DNA from 3 places in the Streptomyces sp. NBC_01006 genome. Region 1 is predicted to be linked to each of the others. Evidence: riboswitches for the same ligand, from Rfam matches in the RefSeq annotation. Region 1 holds a riboswitch; each other region holds the start of a gene.
The links. Region 1 has a riboswitch for cobalamin ahead of cobN (cobaltochelatase subunit CobN). Riboswitches for the same ligand answer to the same signal wherever they lie in the genome.
Positions count from the first base shown of each region.

Region 1 (6,784 bases):
CATGAACGCTCGATCGGCTCCAGGAACATCAGGAACGAGCCCGTAGGAACCACCAGTTTCAGCGCGGGTATCGGTGTCGGTGCGGAGGTCGGCCTCAGCCAGACCTACGGCACCAGGATCGGGCACCTGTTCACCCTGGACTGAAGGTGAAAGTAAAGTGGCACATATGACAGATGAGGCTCACGTGGTGATGACCACAGCAGGACGGGTGTCTTCCGAGGCGAGCGTGCCCTCCATCATTTTCATGGCACTGTTCGCGGCGCTCGGATTCCTGCTGGCACTCAATGTCAAGGGAATCGCAGACCGGTTCAACGACCTGGTGGCCACCGTGACGTTTGGCATGTTTGACGCCCATCAGACCGGTGTGTACCGCATTGTCGGTGCGGGCCTGGCGCTGCTCGGGTGCATCGGGGTCGCGGTCGAGGTGGCCGTCGGGCTCGGCTGACGCGGCGGGGGCATAGCCTCCCGGCCAAGAAGAAGACCGTCCTCCTCACCCTTCAGTGGTGAGGAGGACGGCCTGCGTTTCGGACGCGACTACTCCGAGTCGGCCTCCAGGTTGCCTTCCGTGTCCAGGTAGACCTGGCGGAGGGATTCGAGGATCTGGGGGTCCGGCTTTTCCCACATGCCGCGGGACTCGGCCTCCAGGAGGCGTTCCGCGATGCCGTGCAGGGCCCAGGGGTTGGCCTCCTCCAGGAAGGCGCGGTTCTCCGGGTCCAGGACGTACGTCTCCGTCAGCTTGTCGTACATCCAGTCCGCCACCACGCCCGTCGTGGCGTCGTAGCCGAAGAGGTAGTCCACCGTCGCCGCCAGCTCGAAGGCGCCCTTGTAGCCGTGGCGGCGCATCGCCTCGATCCACTTCGGGTTCACCACGCGGGCCCGGAAGACGCGGGACGTCTCCTCCACCAGCGTGCGGGTCTTGACCGTCTCCGGGCGGGTCGAGTCGCCGATGTACGCCTCCGGGGCCGTGCCGCGCAGGGCGCGGACCGTGGCCACCATGCCGCCGTGGTACTGGAAGTAGTCGTCCGAGTCGGCGATGTCGTGCTCGCGGGTGTCCGTGTTCTTCGCGGCCACCGTGATCCGCTTGTACGCCGTCTCCATCTCGGCGCGGGCCGGGCGGCCCTCCAGGCCGCGGCCGTACGCGTAGCCGCCCCAGACCGTGTAGACCTCCGCGAGGTCGGCGTCCGTACGCCAGTCGCGGGAGTCGATCAGCTGGAGGATGCCGGCGCCGTACGTGCCCGGGCGCGAGCCGAAGATACGGGTCGTCGCGCGGCGCTCGTCGCCGTGGACGGCCAGGTCGGCTTGCGCGTGGGCCCGGACGTAGTTCTGGTCCGCGGGCTCGTCCAGGCTCGCCGCCAGCCGGACCGCGTCGTCCAGCAGGCCGATGACGTGCGGGAACGCGTCCCGGAAGAAGCCCGAGATGCGGAGGGTGACGTCGATCCGGGGGCGGGCGAGTTCCGCGAGGGGGATCGCTTCGAGCCCCGTGACGCGGCGCGAGGCCTCGTCCCAGACCGGGCGGACGCCGAGCAGGGCGAGGGCCTCGGCGACGTCGTCGCCGGAGGTGCGCATCGCGCTCGTGCCCCACAGGGACAGGCCCACGGAGGCCGGCCACTCGCCGTTGTCCGTGCGGTAGCGGGTGAGGAGGGAGTCGGCCAGGGCCTGGCCCGTCTCCCACGCGAGGCGGGAGGGGACGGCCTTCGGGTCCACGGAGTAGAAGTTCCGGCCCGTGGGGAGGACGTTCACCAGGCCCCGGAGGGGGGAGCCCGAGGGGCCCGCCGGGACGAAGCGGCCGTCCAGGGCGCTCACCACGTGCGCGATCTCGTCCGTCGTGCCGGCCAGCCGCGGGACGACCTCGCGCGCCGCGAAGTCCAGTACGGCCGCCACGTCCGCCGAGTGACCGGCCGCGACCGAAGCCACCGCCTCCGGCGCCCAGTTCGCGTCCTCCATCGCCTGCACCAGCGCGCGGGCCGTCTCCTCCGCCTCGTCGGCGGTCGTCCGGGTGGCCGCGGACTCGTCGAGGCCGAGCGCCTCGCGCAGGCCGGGCAGGGCCGTCGTACCGCCCCAGATCTGGCGGGCGCGCAGGATCGCGAGGACCAGGTTGACCCGGGCCTCGCCGGTCGGCGCGCCGCCCAGGACGTGCAGGCCGTCGCGGATCTGGGCGTCCTTGACCTCGCACAGCCAGCCGTCGACGTGCAGCAGGAAGTCGTCGAAGCCGTCGTCGTCCGGGCGCTCCGCCAGACCCAGGTCGTGGTCGAGCTTCGCGGCCTGGATCAGCGTCCAGATCTGCGCGCGGATGGCCGGCAGCTTCGCCGGGTCCATCGCGGAGATCTGCGCGTACTCGTCGAGGTGCTGCTCCAGGCGCGCGATGTCGCCGTACGACTCCGCGCGAGCCATCGGCGGCACCAGGTGGTCGACCAGGGTGGCGTGCACGCGGCGCTTGGCCTGGGTGCCCTCGCCCGGGTCGTTGACCAGGAAGGGGTAGATGAGGGGGAGATCGCCGAGCGTGGCGTCCGGCGCGCAGGCAGCGGACAGGCCGGCGTTCTTGCCCGGCAGCCACTCCAGATTGCCGTGCTTGCCCAGGTGGATCATCGCGTCGGCGCCGAAGCCGCCGTCCTCCGCGCGCGCCTGGATCCAGCGGTACGCGGCCAGGTAGTGGTGCGAGGGCGGCAGGTCCGGGTCGTGGTAGATCGCGATCGGGTTCTCGCCGAAGCCGCGCGGCGGCTGGATCAGGATGAGCAGGTTCCCGCGGCGCAGGGCCGCGAGGACGATGTCGCCCTCCGGGTTGGCCGAGCGGTCCACGAACATGTTGCCCGGGGCCTCGCCCCAGTGCTGCTCCACGCTGCCGCGCAGCTCGGCCGGGAGCTCGGCGAACCACCGCTTGTAGTCGGCGGCCGGGATCCGGACCGGGTTGCGGGCCAGCTGCTCCTCGGTCAGCCAGTCCTGGTCGTGGCCACCGGCCTCGATCAGGGCGCGGATCAGCTCGTCGCCGTCGCCGGAGACCAGGCCCGGGATGTCCTCGACGGGGCCGAAGTCGTAACCGCCCGCGATGAGGGTGCGCAGCAGTTCCACGGCGCTGGCCGGGGTGTCGAGGCCGACCGCGTTGCCGATGCGGGAGTGCTTGGTCGGGTACGCGGAGAGGACGAGCGCGACCTTCTTGTCGCGGCGCGCGATGTGCCGCAGCCGGGCGTGCCGCACCGCGATGCCGGCGACGCGGGCGGCGCGCTCGGGGTCGGCCACGTACGCCGGCAGCCCGTCCTCGTCGAACTCCTTGAAGGAGAACGGGACGGTGATCAGGCGGCCGTCGAACTCGGGCACGGCGACCTGCGTCGCGGCGTCGAGCGGGGACAGGCCCTCGTCGTTCTCCTCCCAGGCGCTGCGCGAGCCGGTCAGGCACAGGGCCTGGAGGATCGGGACGCCGAGCGCGGCGAGCGCGCCCGCGTCCCAGGACTCGTCGTCGCCGCCGGCCGAGGCCGTGGCGGGCTTGGTGCCGCCCGCCGCCAGGACCGTGGTGACGATCGCGTCCGCCGACTCCAGCTCGGCGATCAGCTCCGGCTCGGGGCTGCGCAGGGAGGACACGTACAGCGGTACGGGCGTACCGCCGGTCTCCACGATCGCGTCGCACAGGGCGTGCACGAAGGCGGTGTTGCCGCTCATCTGGTGGGCGCGGTAGTAGAGCACCGCGATGCGCGGGCCGTACGGGCGCACCGGGGTGCGCTCCAGCGGGCCCCAGGTGGGCGCGGCGGCGGGCGGCTCGAAGCCGTGGCCGGTGAGCAGCACGGTGTCGGAGAGGAAGCGGGCCAGCTGGTCGAGGTTGGCGGGGCCGCCGTGCGCGAGGTAGCCGTGCGCCTCGGCCGCGATTCCGATCGGGACCGTCGAGGCCTCCATCAGCTGCGCGTCCGGGGCCTGTTCGCCGGTGAGGACGACCACCGGGCGGGTCTGCGCCGGCGCCAGGAGCAGGTCGAGGCCGTCCTGCCAGGCGCGCAGGCCGCCGAGGAGGCGTACGACGACCAGGTCGACGCCGTCGAGCAGGGCGGGGAGGTCGTCGAGGGGAAGGCGGGAGGGGTTCGCGAACCGGTACGGCACGGGGCCGTCCGCGGCGGCGCGGGCGCTGAGCAGATCGGTGTCGGACGTCGACAGCAGCAGGATCATGCGGCGGCATGCCTTCCTCGGGGTTTCCGCGCCCCGGGCAGTGTGGACAGCGGGAGTTCCTGACTCACCCGGCGGATCGCTCCGCAGGGTTCACAGTGGCGGGACCGCGCCGGATTCGCACCGGGCTTCCTCCCAGCGGGCCACGTGGCTCCGCCGGTGGTCATCTTAGGTGGCCTTCTCCCTGGCCGGGAGTGGGGGTGGCCCGCGCCCTGGGAGCGGATCCGGGCAGGTCGGGCGGAGGGTGGGGCGGAAGGGGCGGGTGGTGACGGACACAGGTCGGGGTCGGTGAATCGTGGGTATGCTCGCCGCCATGCCGCCCCAGCCCCCTTCCGCCGCACCGCGGGACGAACCGGTCATACGTGACCGCGGTGACGCCTGTCCCGGTGCGCTGCGGCTGCACGCGGCGGACGACGGGCACCTGGCCCGGATCCGGATACCCGGCGGGATGCTCGACGCGGAAGCGGCCCTGCTGCTGGCCGATGCGGCGGACCGGCTCGGCGACGGGCACATCGACCTCACCTCGCGCGGCAACGCGCAGCTGCGCGGGCTCGGCGCGAGCTGCGGCGGCGAACTGCAGACCGTGCTCGTGCGCGCCGGGCTGCTGCCCGCCCCCACCCACGAGCGGGTCCGCAACATCGTCGCCTCGCCGCTGACCGGCCTGGACCGGCGCGGTCTGCCCGACGTGGCGCCCTGGGCCCGGGAGCTGGACCGGCTGCTGTGCGCGAGCGAGCCGGCCGCCGGGCTGTCCGGGCGCTTCCTGTTCGCCCTCGACGACGGCCGCGGGGACGTGACCTCGCTCGCCGCCGATGTGAACCTGGCCGCCGTCCGGGACGGGGGCCGGGCCCTGCTGTGGACGGCCGGCGCGGCGGACGCCCTGCTCGTGGCCGCCGCCGATGCGCCGAGGGCCGCGCTGGTGGCCGCCTCGTACTTCCTCGACGCCGTCCGCCAGGCCGGTACCCGGGCCTGGCGGGTCTCCGAGCTGCCTGCCGAACAGGCTCTCCGTTCCGATGAGTTGGGCGCTCGGCTGGCCGCCGCCGGGGTCTCGGCCTCCGTGGTACGGGGCCGCGCCGCCCTGCGCGGACCGGCCCCCGAACCGGGCGTGGTCCAGGGCCCGGGCGGCGACGCCGCGCTCAGCGTGTTCGCGCCGCTGGGCCGTCTGACCACCGCGCAGTGGCGCAGGCTGGCCGGCCTCACGGGCCGTCTCCGCCTGACCCCCTGGCGCGGGATCGTCGTCCCCGGCCTGCCCGCCCACGCCGCCGAGGGCGCACTCGCCGCCCTCGCCGAGGCCGGGCTCGTGACCGGCCCCGAGGATCCCTGGCGGTCCGTCACCGCCTGTACGGGGCGGCCCGGTTGCGCGAAATCCCTGGCGGACGTACGCGCCGACGCGCGTGCCGTCGTGGCGCAGCAGGCGGAGGCCGAGGCCCAAGGCGAGGCGCAGGCCCAAGCCGAGGCGCAGACGCACGCGCAGGCGACCCGCCCGCTGCCCGTGCACTGGTCCGGCTGCGAACGCCGGTGCGGGCACCCCCGCGGCACCGCCTGGGCGGACGTGGTCGCCACCGCCGACGGGTACGACCTGTCCGCGGCCGGCAGCGCCCCGCGCCGCGGTCTCCCGCCCTCCGAACTTCCCGCGGCCCTCGCGGCCGTACGCCGCACCACCTCCCACGACGCAGCGAAGAAATGAGCGAGTACACAGTGTTCGAGTACGAGAAGGACGGCGCGGCGATCTACCGCCAGTCCTTTGCCACGATCCGCGCCGAGGCGGACCTCTCCGGGCTGCCCGCCTCCGTCGCCCAGGTCGCGGTGCGCATGATCCACGCCTGCGGAATGACCGACCTGCCCCGGGACCTCGGCTACACCCCGGACGTCGTGCTCCGCGCGCGGGCCGCGCTGAACGCGGGCGCGCCGATCCTCTGCGACGTGCAGATGGTCGCCAGCGGCGTCACCCGCAAGCGGCTGCCCGCAGGAAACGAGGTGATCTGCACCCTCTCCGACCCCGCCGTGCCGGCCCTCGCCGCCCGGATGGGCACCACGCGTAGCGCCGCCGCCCTCGAAGTCTGGCGCGACCGCGGCCTGTTGGAGGGCTCCGTGATCGCCGTCGGCAACGCGCCGACCGCGCTGTTCCGGCTGCTGGAGATGATCGAGGAGGGTGCCCCGCGCCCCGCCGCCGTCATCGGCGTCCCGGTCGGCTTCATCGGCGCCGCAGAGTCCAAGGACGCGCTCGCCGCCCACGCCTCCGGGCTCGACCACCTGATCGTGCGCGGCCGTCGTGGCGGCAGCGCCATCGCGGCCGCCGCCGTCAACGCGATCGCGAGCGAGGAAGAATGAGCACGGGAACGACCTCCGGAAAGCTGTACGGCGTCGGGCTCGGCCCCGGCGACCCCTCCCTGATGACGCTGCGGGCCGTCGAGGTGATCGCCGAGGCGCAGGTCGTCGCGTACCACAGCGCCCGCCACGGCCGCTCGATCGCCCGCTCGATCGCCGCGAAGCACCTGCGCTCCGACCACATCGAGGAGCCGCTGGTCTATCCGGTCACCACCGAGACCACCGACCACCCCGGCGGCTACCAGGGGGCGATGGAGGAGTTCTACGAGGCGTCCGCCGCCCGGCTGGCCGCGCACCTCGACGCCGGCCGGACCGT
Region 1 covers NZ_CP108700.1:6,486,410-6,493,193, forward strand. Annotated here, with positions in the region: gene OG509_RS29400 (RHS repeat-associated core domain-containing protein) at 1-144, shown strand, start outside; gene OG509_RS29405 (hypothetical protein) at 167-445, shown strand; gene cobN (cobaltochelatase subunit CobN) at 535-4,146, opposite strand; cobalamin riboswitch at 4,179-4,317, opposite strand; gene cobG (precorrin-3B synthase) at 4,457-5,827, shown strand; gene OG509_RS29420 (precorrin-8X methylmutase) at 5,824-6,471, shown strand; gene OG509_RS29425 (precorrin-2 C(20)-methyltransferase) at 6,468-6,784, shown strand, end outside.

Region 2 (6,784 bases), 780 kb from region 1:
GTCCTCGTACGCGTAGCCGGCTCCGGCCAGTTCCACCAACGGGTTCGAGCGGTCCAACGGGTTCACGGGTAAAGCCCCTTCAGGGTGAGGGTCAGGGTGATCAGGGCCGCCAGCAGGGCCCCCGACGCCGCGAGGAACCGCCAGGACAGGGCCGCCTCCGGCACGAGGACCCGCAGCGCGCCGTCGTAGCCGCGCCCGGCCAGGCCCTCCTGGAGCCGCGCCGCGCGATCGAAGGCCCGTACGAAGGAGGTCGCGGCGAGCCCGGCCAGCGAACGCCACAGCGCCGCCCGCCCGGACTGGCCGAGGCGGGCCGCCTGGGCGCGCCGGACCTGGGCCATCGAGTCCAGCAGCAGGAAGCCGATGCGGTACATGACCAGGGCCACGTCCACCACCGGCGCCGGGACCCCGGCCCGGACAAGCCGGGGCAGGACGTCCGAGACGGGCGTGGTGAAGGCGAACAGCAGCACCCCGAGGGAGGCCGCCGAGGTCCGCAGCAGCAACTCGGCGGCATGCAGGGGGCCGTCGGGCGCGAGCGAGACGAACCCGGCCGGGCCGCCGACGGCGACGAGCAGCGGCAGCGCGCCGGTGAAGCAGAAGCCCAGCGGGATCCGGAAGGCCCGCCACAGTTGCCGCCCGGCCACGCCCGCCGGGCCGAGGAGCACGGCCAGGGTGGCGGCGGCGACCAGCGGCCCGCCGGGCCAGGGCGGCAGGCACACGGCGGTGACCGTCAGCCCGAGTCCGAGCAGGGCCTTCTCCAAGGGATGGCGGCGGCGCCACCGACTGCCGTGCGCCGCCACGTCGATCGGCAGCACCGGCTACGACTCCGCGCCGGCGGGATCCGCCGTCGGAGCCGGGGCCGCGGCGCGGTCCGCGGCACGCGTGGCAGCGGCAGCGGCGGCGGCAGTGGCGGCGGCAGTGGCCTGGCGGCGGCCCTTGCGGACCCCGAAGTAGTACGCGAGCACGCCCGCGCCCAGTGCCGCCTGGAGGGCGAACAGCGCCGACTCCACCTCCGCGGAGGGGGGTTCGTACAGCGGGGAGAACCACGGCTCGTAGTCCGGCTTCAGCTCGGTGATCGCCGTCTCCGCCTGCGCGTCGGCGCCCGTGAACGGCTCCTCCTTGCCCTCGCCCATCCCCAGCGCGATCGGCAGTACGGCAAGCATCGCCACCAGGAGCAGCAGCAGGCCGTTGATCTTCGCGTTCCGGCTCATGCTCATCGGACCGCCGCCTCGTGCCCGCTGCGCCCGCTCAGCTTCGCCACGCCCAGCCGGACCAGGTCCGACTTGCTCGACTGCATCAGCAGCCGCATCACGAGCACCGTCAGCAGCCCCTCGCTCACCGCGAGCGGGATCTGGGTGATCGCGAAGATGCCGCCGAACTTCGCGAGGGCGCCCGGGAACCCGGTACCCGGGTCGGGGAAGGCCAGCGCCAGCTGCACGGAGGTGACGCAGTAGGTGACCAGGTCGGCGAAGAAGGCACCGAAGAAGACCGTCACCATCAGCGGGACGTCGAAGCGCTTCAGCAGCAGGTAGACCCCGTACCCCGCCCAGGGTCCGGCGATCGCCATCGAGAAGACGTTCGCGCCGAGGGTGGTCAGCCCGCCGTGCGCCAGCAGCAGCGCCTGGAAGAGCAGGGTGATAGTGCCGAGCACCGCCATGATGGGCGGCCGGAACAGGATCGCCCCGAGCCCGGTCCCGGTGGGGTGCGAGCAACTGCCCGTCACCGACGGGATCTTCAAGGCGGACAGGACGAACGTGAATGCTCCGGACGCCCCGAGCAGCAGCGTGCTCTCCGGGTTCGCCTTCACCTCGCGGGTGAGGGCGCGGACCCCGTGGACGACGAAGGGAGCGGACGCGGCGCCCCAGGCGACCGCGTGCAAAGGGGGCAGGAACCCCTCGGCTATATGCATGTGTGGGGAGACCTCTCCAGCACCTCGTGGATGGACGACGCGCCCCGGCCGGTCTCCTGGCTCACGGGTGCTGATGCCCTGGCTCCGCCTTCCCGGGCGGTGCGGAACCTCCCGCGCCGCCCAGTGGCTTCCCGCAGGATGGAGCCGGACTTCCCGTTCACAGTGGCGAGGGCCGCACCGGTCTTCCACCGGTTTCCCGAACACCAAGGCCCGTTGACCCTAGGGGCTGTTCTGAGTCCGGATCACAATCGGGGCGTTCGGCCTTCGTTCGGGCGCTTCGGCTGGTAGCACGGTTGTATGACGCGTGGTGATCTGACCGATGGCGAATGGGAGTTGATCGAGCCGCACCTCCCGCTGGGGGCGTCCGGGCCGATCCCTGACCTGCGCAGTTACTTCAATGCGGTGATGTGGAGGTTCCGTACCGGCTGCCCCTGGCGGGACGTGCCGGCAAGCTACGGCTCCTGGTCAACGATCTACGACCGGTTCCGCATGTGGGCACGTGGCGGGATCTTCCAGACCCTCATGGACGTGGTGATCGCCGAGGCGGCGGCACGCGACGATGTCGACCTCAGCCTGGTCAGCGTGGACTCCACCGTCGCCCGCGCGCATCACCACGCGGCGGGCATGGTGGTCGACCCCGAGCTCCTGGAGGACCTGGAGAAGGCCTTGATGAAGGAAAAGGGGCTTCGGCAACCGGACAAAACGACTCCGTAGCCGAGGGGCCCGAGGGCGGTGAGGAAGCCGAACGGGCACGGCGCCGCGCGGTACGCCGACGCCGCAAGGTCCGGCTGAAGGCCGCCGAGCTGGGACGCTCCCGGGGCGGGCTGACCACCAAGGTGCACCTCGCGACCGACCGGCGCTGCCGCCCACTGTCCATCATCCTCACCCCCGGACAGGCCGCGGACAGTCCGCGGTTCATCCCGGTCCTGGAGAAAATCAAGGTGCGTGTTCCGATGGGCCGCCCCAGGACCCGGCCGGACGCCGTAGCCGGAGACAAGGCGTACTCCTCCCGCGCCAACCGCGCCCACCTGCGAAGACGCAACATCAAGGCGGTGATCCCGGAGAAGGCCGACCAGGCAGCCAACCGCAAGAAGCGGGGCTCACAGGGCGGCCGCCCGGTCTCCCACGATGCCGAGCTCTACAAAGACCGGAACACCGTCGAGCGTGCCATCAACAAGTTCAAGGAATGGCGGGGGCTGGCCACCCGCTACGACAAGACACCTGAGAGCTATCTCGCCGGACTCCACCTGCGAGGATCCATCCTTTGGCTACGCAGCCTCCCTGGCACCCCGTGATCCGAACTCAGAACAGGCCCTAGTCGGAGGGACGGACCGGCACCAACCCGGCCCGGCTGGTCGCACGTTCAAGGACGGCTGCCCCTTCAACGACCGCGACGCGACCTGGGCGGCTGGTGTGCGCGGCCGCGCCGGGCCGGTACGCGTGCACGCAGGACTGGTTCGGCAACGGGGACCCGGCGGTACCCGTCCAGCCCTCGCCCCCACTCCTAACCGCACACGTTGCGGTGTGCGACGTCCAGCACGAACCGCTCGGGCGCGTGCAGCTTGAAGGTGCTGACGGAGGGCTTGGCGCCGAAGGCGGCGCCGAAGGTCACGTACCCCTCGAAGTCGCCGGTCAGGGCGAGGCCCTTCAGCTGCGGCAGGTGGATCTTGACCAGCTTCGGGCCGTGATACGTGCTGTTGCCCGCGCGGTCGTGTGCCGCGGCGGGATGCAGCCGGATCTCCAGGAAGTACTTCCCGGCCAGCGGTACGGGTGCGCCGGACCCGTCGTGGACCAGCCGGGGGACGCGGGTGACGGTGGCCTGGGGAACGTATCCCCGCAGGTCGATGACGATGCGGTCGTACGTGCAGTGCCCGCCCCAGCGGGCGTTCACGACGAGCGGCGTGGGCGTGGGCCGGACGGCGGCCGAGGCCGGCGCGGCGAGGGTGATCCCGGCGGTGAGCAGCGCACCTGTGGCGAGGGCCACGAGCTGTCGGCGGCGGAGGTGGTTCATGACGTCCCCCTGGTTCTGAGGAGGCGGGGACCGGTGTCACTGCTGAGGACACTTCCGGCAGGCTCATGGTTCCACTCAAACCGGACTAAATTAAAAGGAAACGTCCTCAATGCTGACTTATCGGGGCAGGAGGGTGCTGAGCTCGGCGTCGAGGTCGTAGTGGCGCCGCTCCTCGCCCCGTGGCACCAGAGCGACCAGCCGCCGGCACAGCGCCCGTACGTCCTTCGCCCGGGCGGACACCACGCAGCTCTGCGCGCCGTTGCTGAAGGCGAGGAAGACCCGCGGCTCCCCGCCCTGCCACCGCGGCCACACCTGGATGTCCCCCTCGCCCGTCGCGCAGGTCTCCCCGTCGAGCAGCAGGTCCCGGGAGAAGACCCAGTGCGCCAGGTGCATCCCGGCGCCCCGGAAGTCGAGCGCCAGCTCGTAGGGCCGGTCGCGGCGGTAGGTGAAGGCCCCGCACACCGGCACGGGCTCGGGCGAGGCCTCCAGCCGGAGCGGGAGGACGCGGTACTCGATGCCGTCCATGCGCTGCGCCTCTCTGTCGTGTCCCGGCCGGGGGGCATGCGGCCCTCGCGGGCCCCTCCGGGCAAGCTAGCCCACCCCGCGGCCGCCCCCGTGGGTCGAAGGTCCCGACCCCGGGGGCCGCTGGGCCCGTCTTCTCACAGGAACGGGGCGGGAACGCGAAGGGGCCCGCCCTCCGGGGGGAGGGCGGGCCGCCGCGTCACCGGTCCGTTACGGGACGGGGTTGAACAGGAAGGAGTCGTTGGACTGCCCGATGGCGGTGAAGCCGGAGCCGTTGGCCTGGGCGCCGTTGCTCTGGTTGGAGGCCCCGGAGCCCGTGGCGATCTGCTGGGTGGTGGAGGAGTTGCCGACGTTGCTGCCGGCGACCCCGCTGCCGAGGATCTCGCCGACGGCGGCGTTGGACGAGACGCCCGCACCGGCTCCGTTGTCGGCCTGGGCCGTGCCCGCGAAGAGTGCGACGGCGAAGGGGAGCGCTGCGACAGCCGCCAGGCCCGCAAACCTCGGTTGGCCTGCGAATTCACCGTGTTGGGGAACGCCGGAGGGGCCCGGCGCAGCGCGCCGGGCCCCTCCTTCGTCATGCGTGCCGGATCAGAGGGTCAGCATTCGATGACGTTGACCGCCAGGCCGCCGCGGGCGGTCTCCTTGTACTTGATCTTCATGTCGGCGCCGGTCTCCTTCATGGTCTTGATGACCTTGTCGAGGGAGACCTTGTGGGTGCCGTCGCCGCGCATGGCCATCTTGGCCGCGGTGACGGCCTTGACCGCCGCCATGCCGTTGCGCTCGATGCAGGGGATCTGGACGAGGCCGCCGACCGGGTCGCAGGTCAGGCCCAGGTTGTGCTCCATGCCGATCTCGGCCGCGTTCTCCACCTGCTCCGGGGTGCCGCCCAGGACCTCGGCGAGGGCGCCCGCCGCCATCGAGCAGGCCGAGCCGACCTCGCCCTGGCAGCCGACCTCGGCGCCGGAGATCGAGGCGTTCTCCTTGAAGAGCAGGCCGATCGCACCGGCCGCCAGCAGGAAGTCGACCACGCCTTCCTCGTCGGCGCCCGGCACGAAGTTCACGTAGTAGTGCAGGACCGCCGGGATGATGCCCGCGGCTCCGTTCGTCGGAGCGGTGACCACCCGGCCGCCGGCCGCGTTCTCCTCGTTCACGGCCATCGCGTAGAGGGTGATCCACTCCATCGACAGCGCCTGCGGGTCGCCCTCGGAGCGGAGCTTGCGGGCGGTGTTCGCGGCCCGGCGCCGGACCTTCAGGCCGCCCGGCAGGATGCCCTCGCGCGACATGCCGCGCCCGACGCACGCCTGCATGACCCGCCAGATCTCCAGCAGGCCCTCGCGGATCTCCTCCTCGGTGCGCCAGGCCTTCTCGTTCTCCAGCATCATCGCGGAGATCGACAGGCCGCTCTCCCGGGCCATGCGCAGCATCTCGTCGCCGCTGCGGAAGGGGTACTTCAGCACCGTGTCGTCGAGCTTGATCCGGTCCTCGCCGACCGCGTCCTCGTCCACCACGAAGCCGCCGCCCACCGAGTAGTACGTCTTCTCCAGCAGCGGGGCGCCCGCGGCGTCGTACGCGAAGAGCGTCATGCCGTTCGCGTGGTACGGCAAGGACCGGCGGCGGTGCAGGATCAGCTGGCTCGGCTCGTCGAAGGCGATCTCGTGCGCGGCCCCTATCTCGGTGCCGAGCAGGCGCAGGCGGCCCGTCTTGCGGATGCGCTCCACCTCGTCGTCGGCCGTCTCCACGTTCACCGAGCGGGGGGAGTGGCCCTCCAGGCCCAGCAGCACCGCCTTGGGCGTGCCGTGGCCGTGGCCGGTCGCGCCGAGGGAGCCGTACAGCTCGGCCCGGACCGCCGCGGTCTGGGCGAGTACGCCGTCCTTCTTCAGCCGGGTCACGAACATGCGGGCGGCCCGCATCGGGCCGACCGTGTGGGAGGAGGAGGGGCCGATGCCGATGGAGAAGAGATCGAAGACGGAGATGGCCACGGTGGCGGACTCCCTTGTCTGCTCGTGGGGTGGGAGGGGGCAGGAGAGGTGGTGCGGGTGGTTCGGGAGCTTCGCGAGGGGTGATTGTTCGGATTTTGTCCGACAGCTGAGCTTAACGTGGCGAAGTGAACGGCTTGTCTGCCGGACCGGGTGCGCGAGGTTGCGGTTAGGCGTGGGTCAGGTCACGTTCCCGCTCCACGACGGCGTCTGCGTACGGCTGCGGTCATGAGAAAGGCCCGGCCCTGTGGAAAACAGGGCCGGGCCCTTCCAGGCCGGCGCCTAGAGCGTCGGGTACAGCGGGAACTTCGCGGCGAGCGCGGAGACGCGCGCCTTGAGGTCCTCGCTGTCGTACGCGGGCTTCAGCGC
Region 2 covers NZ_CP108700.1:5,710,363-5,717,146, forward strand. Annotated here, with positions in the region: gene OG509_RS26280 (energy-coupling factor ABC transporter ATP-binding protein) at 1-66, opposite strand, end outside; gene cbiQ (cobalt ECF transporter T component CbiQ) at 63-812, opposite strand; gene OG509_RS26290 (energy-coupling factor ABC transporter substrate-binding protein) at 816-1,208, opposite strand; gene OG509_RS26295 (energy-coupling factor ABC transporter permease) at 1,211-1,906, opposite strand; cobalamin riboswitch at 1,935-2,143, opposite strand; partial or broken gene OG509_RS26300 (IS5 family transposase) at 2,204-3,201, shown strand; gene OG509_RS26305 (hypothetical protein) at 3,411-3,917, opposite strand; gene OG509_RS26310 (SsgA family sporulation/cell division regulator) at 4,035-4,442, opposite strand; gene OG509_RS26315 (hypothetical protein) at 4,650-4,928, opposite strand; gene OG509_RS26320 (L-serine ammonia-lyase) at 5,036-6,418, opposite strand; gene glyA (serine hydroxymethyltransferase) at 6,698-6,784, opposite strand, start outside.
Region 2: another riboswitch for cobalamin. It lies ahead of OG509_RS26295 (energy-coupling factor ABC transporter permease); the one in region 1 lies ahead of cobN (cobaltochelatase subunit CobN).

Region 3 (6,784 bases), 5.8 Mb from region 1:
CCGAGGGTTCCTTGAGGTGCTGGAGGCCTGGGGCGAGGACGCGCTGCCCGCCCTGCCCGAGCTCATCCCGCTGCTTGCAGACACCAGGACCTCTGTCACCGTGCTGACGATACTGCTGGCGATGGGGCCGGCCGCCGCCTCGGCCGAACCCGCCGTACGGAACTGCCGGGTTCTGGACTACCCGGGCAATCACCACTTGGTGGCGAGGACCGCCGCACACATCTCCGCGGACCGCGGGGCAGCTGCGAGGCTCGTCGGCGAAGCGGTCATGGCAGAGGAGGAGCCCGCGTTCGGCCGCGACGCGGCGTCCGATGCGGACCGGGTGCGTCTCGCGATGGAGAACAGCGCGCATTGGCCGCGGCTCACCGCAGCGATCACGCTCTGGGAGCTCACGGGCCAGGTCGAACCGAGCATGCGGGTCCTGGAGGAGTTCGTCCTGCCGATCGCCGACGGCGGTGACCACTTCGGGTTCTTCGGCGACGCGCTCCGGGCCCTGATCCGGATGGGCGAGATCAGCCCCGCGATCCGGGAAGCGCTGCTGGCGGTGCGCCAGTCCCAGTCCCGCCTGTCCACGCACGGGGGATACCCGATGATCCTCCACGACAAGGAACTCCGCGGCTTGGTCGAGGAAGCCCTCGCGTGCACGAGTACCGACTCGGCGGTGGGAACGGCTGCCGCAGGCAATCCGTGACCACTTCGGCGGCCGGCCCGGGGCCCGTGAGCACGAAGGCCGCTCACCGCGGTGGGGACGCGATCGGGCCGGAACATCGGGAGACGGATGTTCCGGCCCGAATGCGGATCAGACGGTTGCGCTACCGGTTTCCGTGCGGACTTGGTGGGCTGCGGCCACCAGGTTTTGCAGGGAGGTGCGGGTCTCGGGCCAGCCTCGGGTCTTCAGGCCGCAGTCGGGGTTGACCCAGAGGCGGTCGGCCGGGATGGCCTCCAGACCCTTGCGGAGCAGGGCCGCCGCCTCCGCGGCGGAGGGGACGCGCGGCGAGTGGATGTCCCACACGCCGGGGCCGGCCTCGCGCGGGTAGCCGTGCGCGGCGAGCTCGGTCGCGACCTGCATGTGGGAGCGGGCTGCCTCCAGGCTGATGACGTCGGCGTCGAGATCGTCGATGGCCTGCACGATGTCGCCGAACTCCGCGTAGCACATGTGCGTGTGGATCTGGGTCTCCGGACGCACCCCCGAGGTCGTCAGCCGGAAGGCCTCCGTGGCCCACTCCAGGTACTCGGCATGGCCGTCGGCGCGCAGCGGGAGCGTCTCCCGCAGCGCGGGCTCGTCGACCTGGATCACAGAAGTACCGGCGGATTCCAGGTCGTTGACCTCGTCCCGCAGGGCGAGTCCGACCTGGCGGGCGGTCTCGCCGAGCGGCTGGTCGTCGCGCACGAAGGACCAGGCGAGCATCGTGACCGGGCCGGTCAGCATGCCCTTGACCGGCTTGGCCGTCTGCGCCTGGGCGTACGTCGTCCAGCGCACGGTCATCGGTTCCGGCCGGGAGATGTCCCCGGCCAGGACGGGCGGGCGCACGTAGCGTGTGCCGTAGGACTGCACCCAGCCGTGCTGGGTGGCGAGGTAGCCCGTCAGCTGCTCGGCGAAGTACTGGACCATGTCGTTGCGTTCGGGCTCGCCGTGTACGAGGACGTCGATGCCGGTCTTCTCCTGGAAGGCGATAACCTCACGGATCTCGTCCTTGATGCGCTTCTCGTAGCCGATGGTGTCGATGCGGCCGGCCCGCAGGTCGGCTCGGGCCACCCGCAGTTCGCCGGTCTGCGGGAAGGACCCGATGGTCGTCGTGGGGAGCAGCGGCAGGCCCAGGTGGGCCCGCTGGGCGGCCGCCCGGTCGGCGTACGGCTGGGCCCGGCGGCCGTCCGCGTCGGTGATCGCCGCGGTGCGGGCCCGGACCGCGGGGTCGCGGGTGATCGGGGACGTGGCCCGGGAGGCCAGGTCGGCGCGGTTCGCGGCCAGTTCGGCGGTGATGGCGTCGGCGCCCCTGGCGAGTCCGCGGGCCAGCGTGGTGATCTCGTTCGTCTTCTGGCGGGCGAAGGCCAGCCAGCGGCGGACCTGCGGATCGATGTCGCGCTCGACGGCCGCGTCCAGCGGGACGTGGAGGAGGGAGCAGGAGGCGGCGACGTCGACGCGGTCGGCGAGACCGAGGAGGGTGCCGAGGAGGGACAGCGACTTCTGGTGGTCGTTGATCCAGATGTTGCGGCCGTTGACCACGCCCGCGACCAGGCGCTTGCCCGGAAGTCCGCCGACGGCGGCGAGGTCGGCGAGGTTGGCGGCGGCCGCATCGGTGAAGTCGAGGGCCAGGCCTTCGACGGGTGCCTTGGCCAGGACGGGCAGGGCTTCGCCGAGGCGGTCGAAGTAGGAGGCGACGAGCAGTTTGGGGCGCTCGGTCAGGGCGCCGAGCTCCCGGTAGGTGCGTGCGGCGACGTTCAGCTCGGCCGGGGTCCGGTCCTGGACCAGGGCCGGCTCGTCGAGCTGCACCCACTCGGCGCCGGCCGCGCGCAGGTCGGCGAGCACTCGGGCGTAGACGGGCAGCAGCCGGTCCAGGAGGGTGATCGGCTCGAAGTCGGCGGCGACGCCGGGCGCGGGCTTGGCGAGGAGGAGGTAGGTGACCGGGCCGACGAGGACCGGGCGGCCCGCATGACCGAGCGCCAGGGCCTCCTTCAGCTCGGCGACCTGCTTGGCGGAGTCGGCCGTGAAGACGGTGTCCGGCCCCAACTCCGGTACCAGGTAGTGGTAGTTGGTGTCGAACCACTTGGTCATCTCCAGCGGGGCCACGTCCTGGGTGCCGCGCGCCATCGCGAAGTACCCGTCGAGCGGGTCGGCCGTGACGGCCGCCCGGTGGCGGTCGGGGATCGCGCCGACCATGACCGTGGTGTCCAGGACGTGGTCGTAGTACGAGAAGTCGCCGGTCGGAACCTCGGTGATGCCGGCGTCGGCCAGCTGGGCCCAGTTGGCCCGGCGCACGTCGCGGGCGGTCTCCCGGAGGGTCTGCGCGGTGACGCGGCCCTTCCAGTAGCCCTCGACGGCCTTCTTCAGCGCGCGGTCGTGGCCTTGCCGGGGGTAGCCGTACACGGTGGCCTGTACTGCCGCGGCTGCGGACTGGGTGGTCACGGAACTCTCCTTCGCGAGCGTGTCTCCATGGACCCGGTGAGGGCCGAGGACGCGAAGGGTGCCGCAACGGGCGGACCCCCGGGGCCACGTACGACGGGTACGCGACGGGGAAGATCCGCCTGGAGCACGCCGACCCGCCCACGAGGTCACCGGGAAACCGGGCGCGGTCGTTCGCGCACGGGCAACGGGCAGGTCTTCGGACTCGCGGGCACGTCTCGTCGTACGAGACTCCTACTGGCCGTCGCTTCCCAGGACCGGTTCCGGTCCCAGTGCGTATGACGGCGGTCGTTCCCGCTCACCGCTGCGGGGCAGTCCCGGATTCCCACCGGGTTCCCTCTTACGACGCATCCCGCCTGGCGGACGGGGCGAACCAGCTGCGAGGCCCACAGTAGGTCGATGACCGGGGAATGAACACCGCTTTCCACATGTCGGACGCTGAAATGAGACACGGTGGGGGTGCGGCGACACCACTCGCCACACCCCCACCGCTCCCGCGCGCCTCCGGAGCACCCTCGGCCCGGAGACCGTGCCGGGGCCCTCAGTCCCGGCCGTACGTGTGGAACCCGCGGCCGGTCTTACGGCCGAGCAGTCCCGCCTGCACCATCCGCCGGAGCAGCGGGGGCGGGGCGTAGAGCGGTTCCTTGAACTCTTCGTAGAGGGACTCGGCGATCGCCGCGACCGTGTCGAGGCCGATCAGGTCGGCGAGCTTGAGCGGTCCCATCGGGTGGGCGCAGCCCAGTTCCATCCCCGCGTCCACGTCCGCGGCGCTCGCGAAGCCGGATTCGGCCATCCGGACGGCCGACAGGAGGTACGGGATCAGCAGCGCGTTGACGACGAACCCGGCCCGGTCCCGGGAGCGGACCACGGTCTTGCCCAGGGTGTCGCGGGCGAAGTCCTCGACCGCGGCGAGTGTGTCCGCCGACGTGTGGAGCGAGGACACGACCTCGACGAGCGGCAGGACGGGCACGGGGTTGAAGAAGTGCAGGCCCACCACCCGGTCCGCGCGGCTCGTGGCCATGCCCAGCCGCATGATCGGGATGGCCGACGTATTGGTGGCGAGTATCGCCTCCGGGTCCTCGACGATCTTGTCGAGCGCGGCGAAGACCCCCGTCTTGGCATCCGGGTTCTCGGTCACCGCTTCGATGACGAGCTGCCGGTCGGCGAGGTCCTCCAGGTCCCCCGTGAACACCAGCCGGGCGAGGGCGTCCTCGGCGGAGATCCGGTCGAGCTTCCCGCGCTGCACGGCACGTTCCAGGGAGACGGCGACGCGGTGACCGGCGGCGCGGGTCGCGGTGGCGTCCGCCTCGGCGACGACCGTGTCGAGTCCGGCACGCGCGCACACCTCGGCGATGCCCGCGCCCATCCGACCCCCGCCGACGACTCCGACGCGCCGGATCCGGGCCGGCCGCACTCCGGCGTTCACGCGTTCACCTGCACGATGGTGCGACGGACGAGGTGGCGGGTGTAGGCCTCGGAGGTGAAGAAGGCGGGCAGCTGCACCGAGAGCGCACAGTCCACGAAGACCTCCCGCGCCTCGGCAACGAGGGCCCGCAGGTCCTCCGCTTCCAGGGCCGCACATTCGGCGTCGAGGAGGTCGGTGACCACCACCCGGTCCACCCGGTCGTGGCGGAGCCACTGCCAGATCTGGACGCGGGCGATCTCGGCGGTCGCGGCGTCCTCCATCAGCCCGTTCAGGGCGACGGCTCCGCTGCCGCGCAGCCAGGCGTCGAAGTAGCGCAGAGCCACGGCCACGTTGGAACGGATGCCCTCCTGCGTGGGCGGGGCGGCGACCCGGCGTACGGACAGCAGGTCGCCGGCCGTGACCTCGACGTCCTCGCGGGTCCGCTCCCGCTGGTTCGGACGGTCTCCCAGGACGTTGCCGAAGACCTCGCGGCAGACGGGGACGAGCCCGGGGTGGGCGACCCATGAGCCGTCGAAGCCGTCCTGCGCCTCCCGTTCCTTGTCGAGCCGCACCTTGGCGAGGACGGCGTCGGCGTCCGCGTCCCGGCTGGGGACGTGTGCGGCCATGCCGCCGATGGCGTGGGCGCCGCGCCGGTGGCAGGTCCGTACGAGGAGTTCGGTGTAGGCGCGCATGAACGGGGCGCTCATGGTGACCTCGGCGCGGTCCGGGAGCTGGAAGTCGGTGCGGTGACCGAACGTCTTGATCAGGCTGAAGAGGTAGTCCCAGCGGCCGGCGTTCAGCCCCGCGCTGTGCTCGCGCAGCTCGTAGAGGATCTCCTCCATCTCGAACGCGGCCGTGATCGTCTCGATCAGGGCGGTCGCGCGCACGGTGCCCCGCGGGATCCCGAGGAGGTCCTGGGCGTACACGAAGATGTCGTTCCACAGGCGGGCCTCGTACCGGTTCTCCAGCTTGGGGAGGTAGAAGTACGGGCCGTACCCGGCGTCGATCTGCCGCTGCGCGCAGTGGAAGAAGTACAGGCCGAAGTCGACGAGGGAGGCGGACACGGGCCGGCCGTCGATCTCCAGGTGCTCTTCGAGGAGGTGCCAGCCCCGCGGGCGCACCATGATCGTGGCGAGGTCCGGCCCGAGGCGGTACTCCTTGCCCTCGGGGGTGGTGAAGTCGATGCGCCGGTCGATGGCGTCGATCAGGTTGATCTGGCCGCCGATGACGTTGTTCCAGGTGGGGGCGGTGGCGTCCTCGAAGTCCGCCATCCACACCTGCGCACCGGAGTTGAGGGCGTTGATCGCCATGCGGCGTTCGGGCGGTCCGGTGATCTCGACCCTGCGGTCGTTCAGACCGGGGGCGGGCGGGGCCACGCGCCAGTCGGGGTCCGCGCGGACGGCGGCGGTGGCGCGGGAGAAGTCCAGGGGTGAACCGGAGGCCAGGTGGGCCGAGCGGCGCCGGCGCTCCTTGAGGATCTCCGGGCGGCGCTCCGCGAACGCGGCGTCGAGCCGGCTGATGAACTCCAGGGCCTCGGGGGTCAGGATCTCCTCGTGGCGCTCACCCGGCGCGCCGAGGACCTGGACACTGCGGGTCAGGGGCTTGAGTGACATGCGGTTCTGCTCCTCGGCGTGGGGTGGTCGCCGCCCGGGGCCGCAAGGGCCCCGGACACCGTCGGACGGCGGGCGCAAGGCGCCGGGTGGGATCGGCGCCGCACTCCCAGGGCGCCCCTCTCCTAGTGGAACTGCTCTTCTTCGGTGGAGCCGGCGAGCGCGGTGGTGGAGGAGGCCGGGTTGACGGCGGTGGAGACCAGGTCGAAGTAGCCGGTGCCGACCTCGCGCTGGTGCCTGACCGCGGTGAAGCCCTGCGCCTGGGCGGCGAACTCCCGCTCCTGGAGGTCGACGTACGCGGTCATGCCGTGCTCGGCGTAGCCGCGGGCCAGGTCGAACATGCCGTGGTTGAGCGAGTGGAAGCCGGCCAGCGTGATGAACTGGAAGCGGTAGCCCATGGCCCCCAACTCCCGCTGGAACTTGGCGATCTGGTCGTCGTCCAGGGCCGCCTTCCAGTTGAAGGACGGCGAGCAGTTGTAGGCGAGCATCTGGTCCGGGTACCGGGCGTGGATCGCCTCGGCGAACTCGCGGGCCTGCTCCAGGTCCGGGGTGCCGGTCTCCACCCAGATCAGGTCAGCGTACGGGGCGTACGCGAGCCCGCGGGCGATGACCGGGGCCATGCCGCCCAGAACGTGGTAGAAGCCCTCG
Region 3 covers NZ_CP108700.1:644,487-651,270, forward strand. Annotated here, with positions in the region: gene OG509_RS02865 (hypothetical protein) at 1-691, shown strand, start outside; gene metE (5-methyltetrahydropteroyltriglutamate--homocysteine S-methyltransferase) at 800-3,124, opposite strand; cobalamin riboswitch at 3,294-3,514, opposite strand; gene OG509_RS02875 (3-hydroxybutyryl-CoA dehydrogenase) at 3,663-4,547, opposite strand; gene aceB (malate synthase A) at 4,544-6,139, opposite strand; gene aceA (isocitrate lyase) at 6,262-6,784, opposite strand, start outside.
Region 3: another riboswitch for cobalamin. It lies ahead of metE (5-methyltetrahydropteroyltriglutamate--homocysteine S-methyltransferase); the one in region 1 lies ahead of cobN (cobaltochelatase subunit CobN).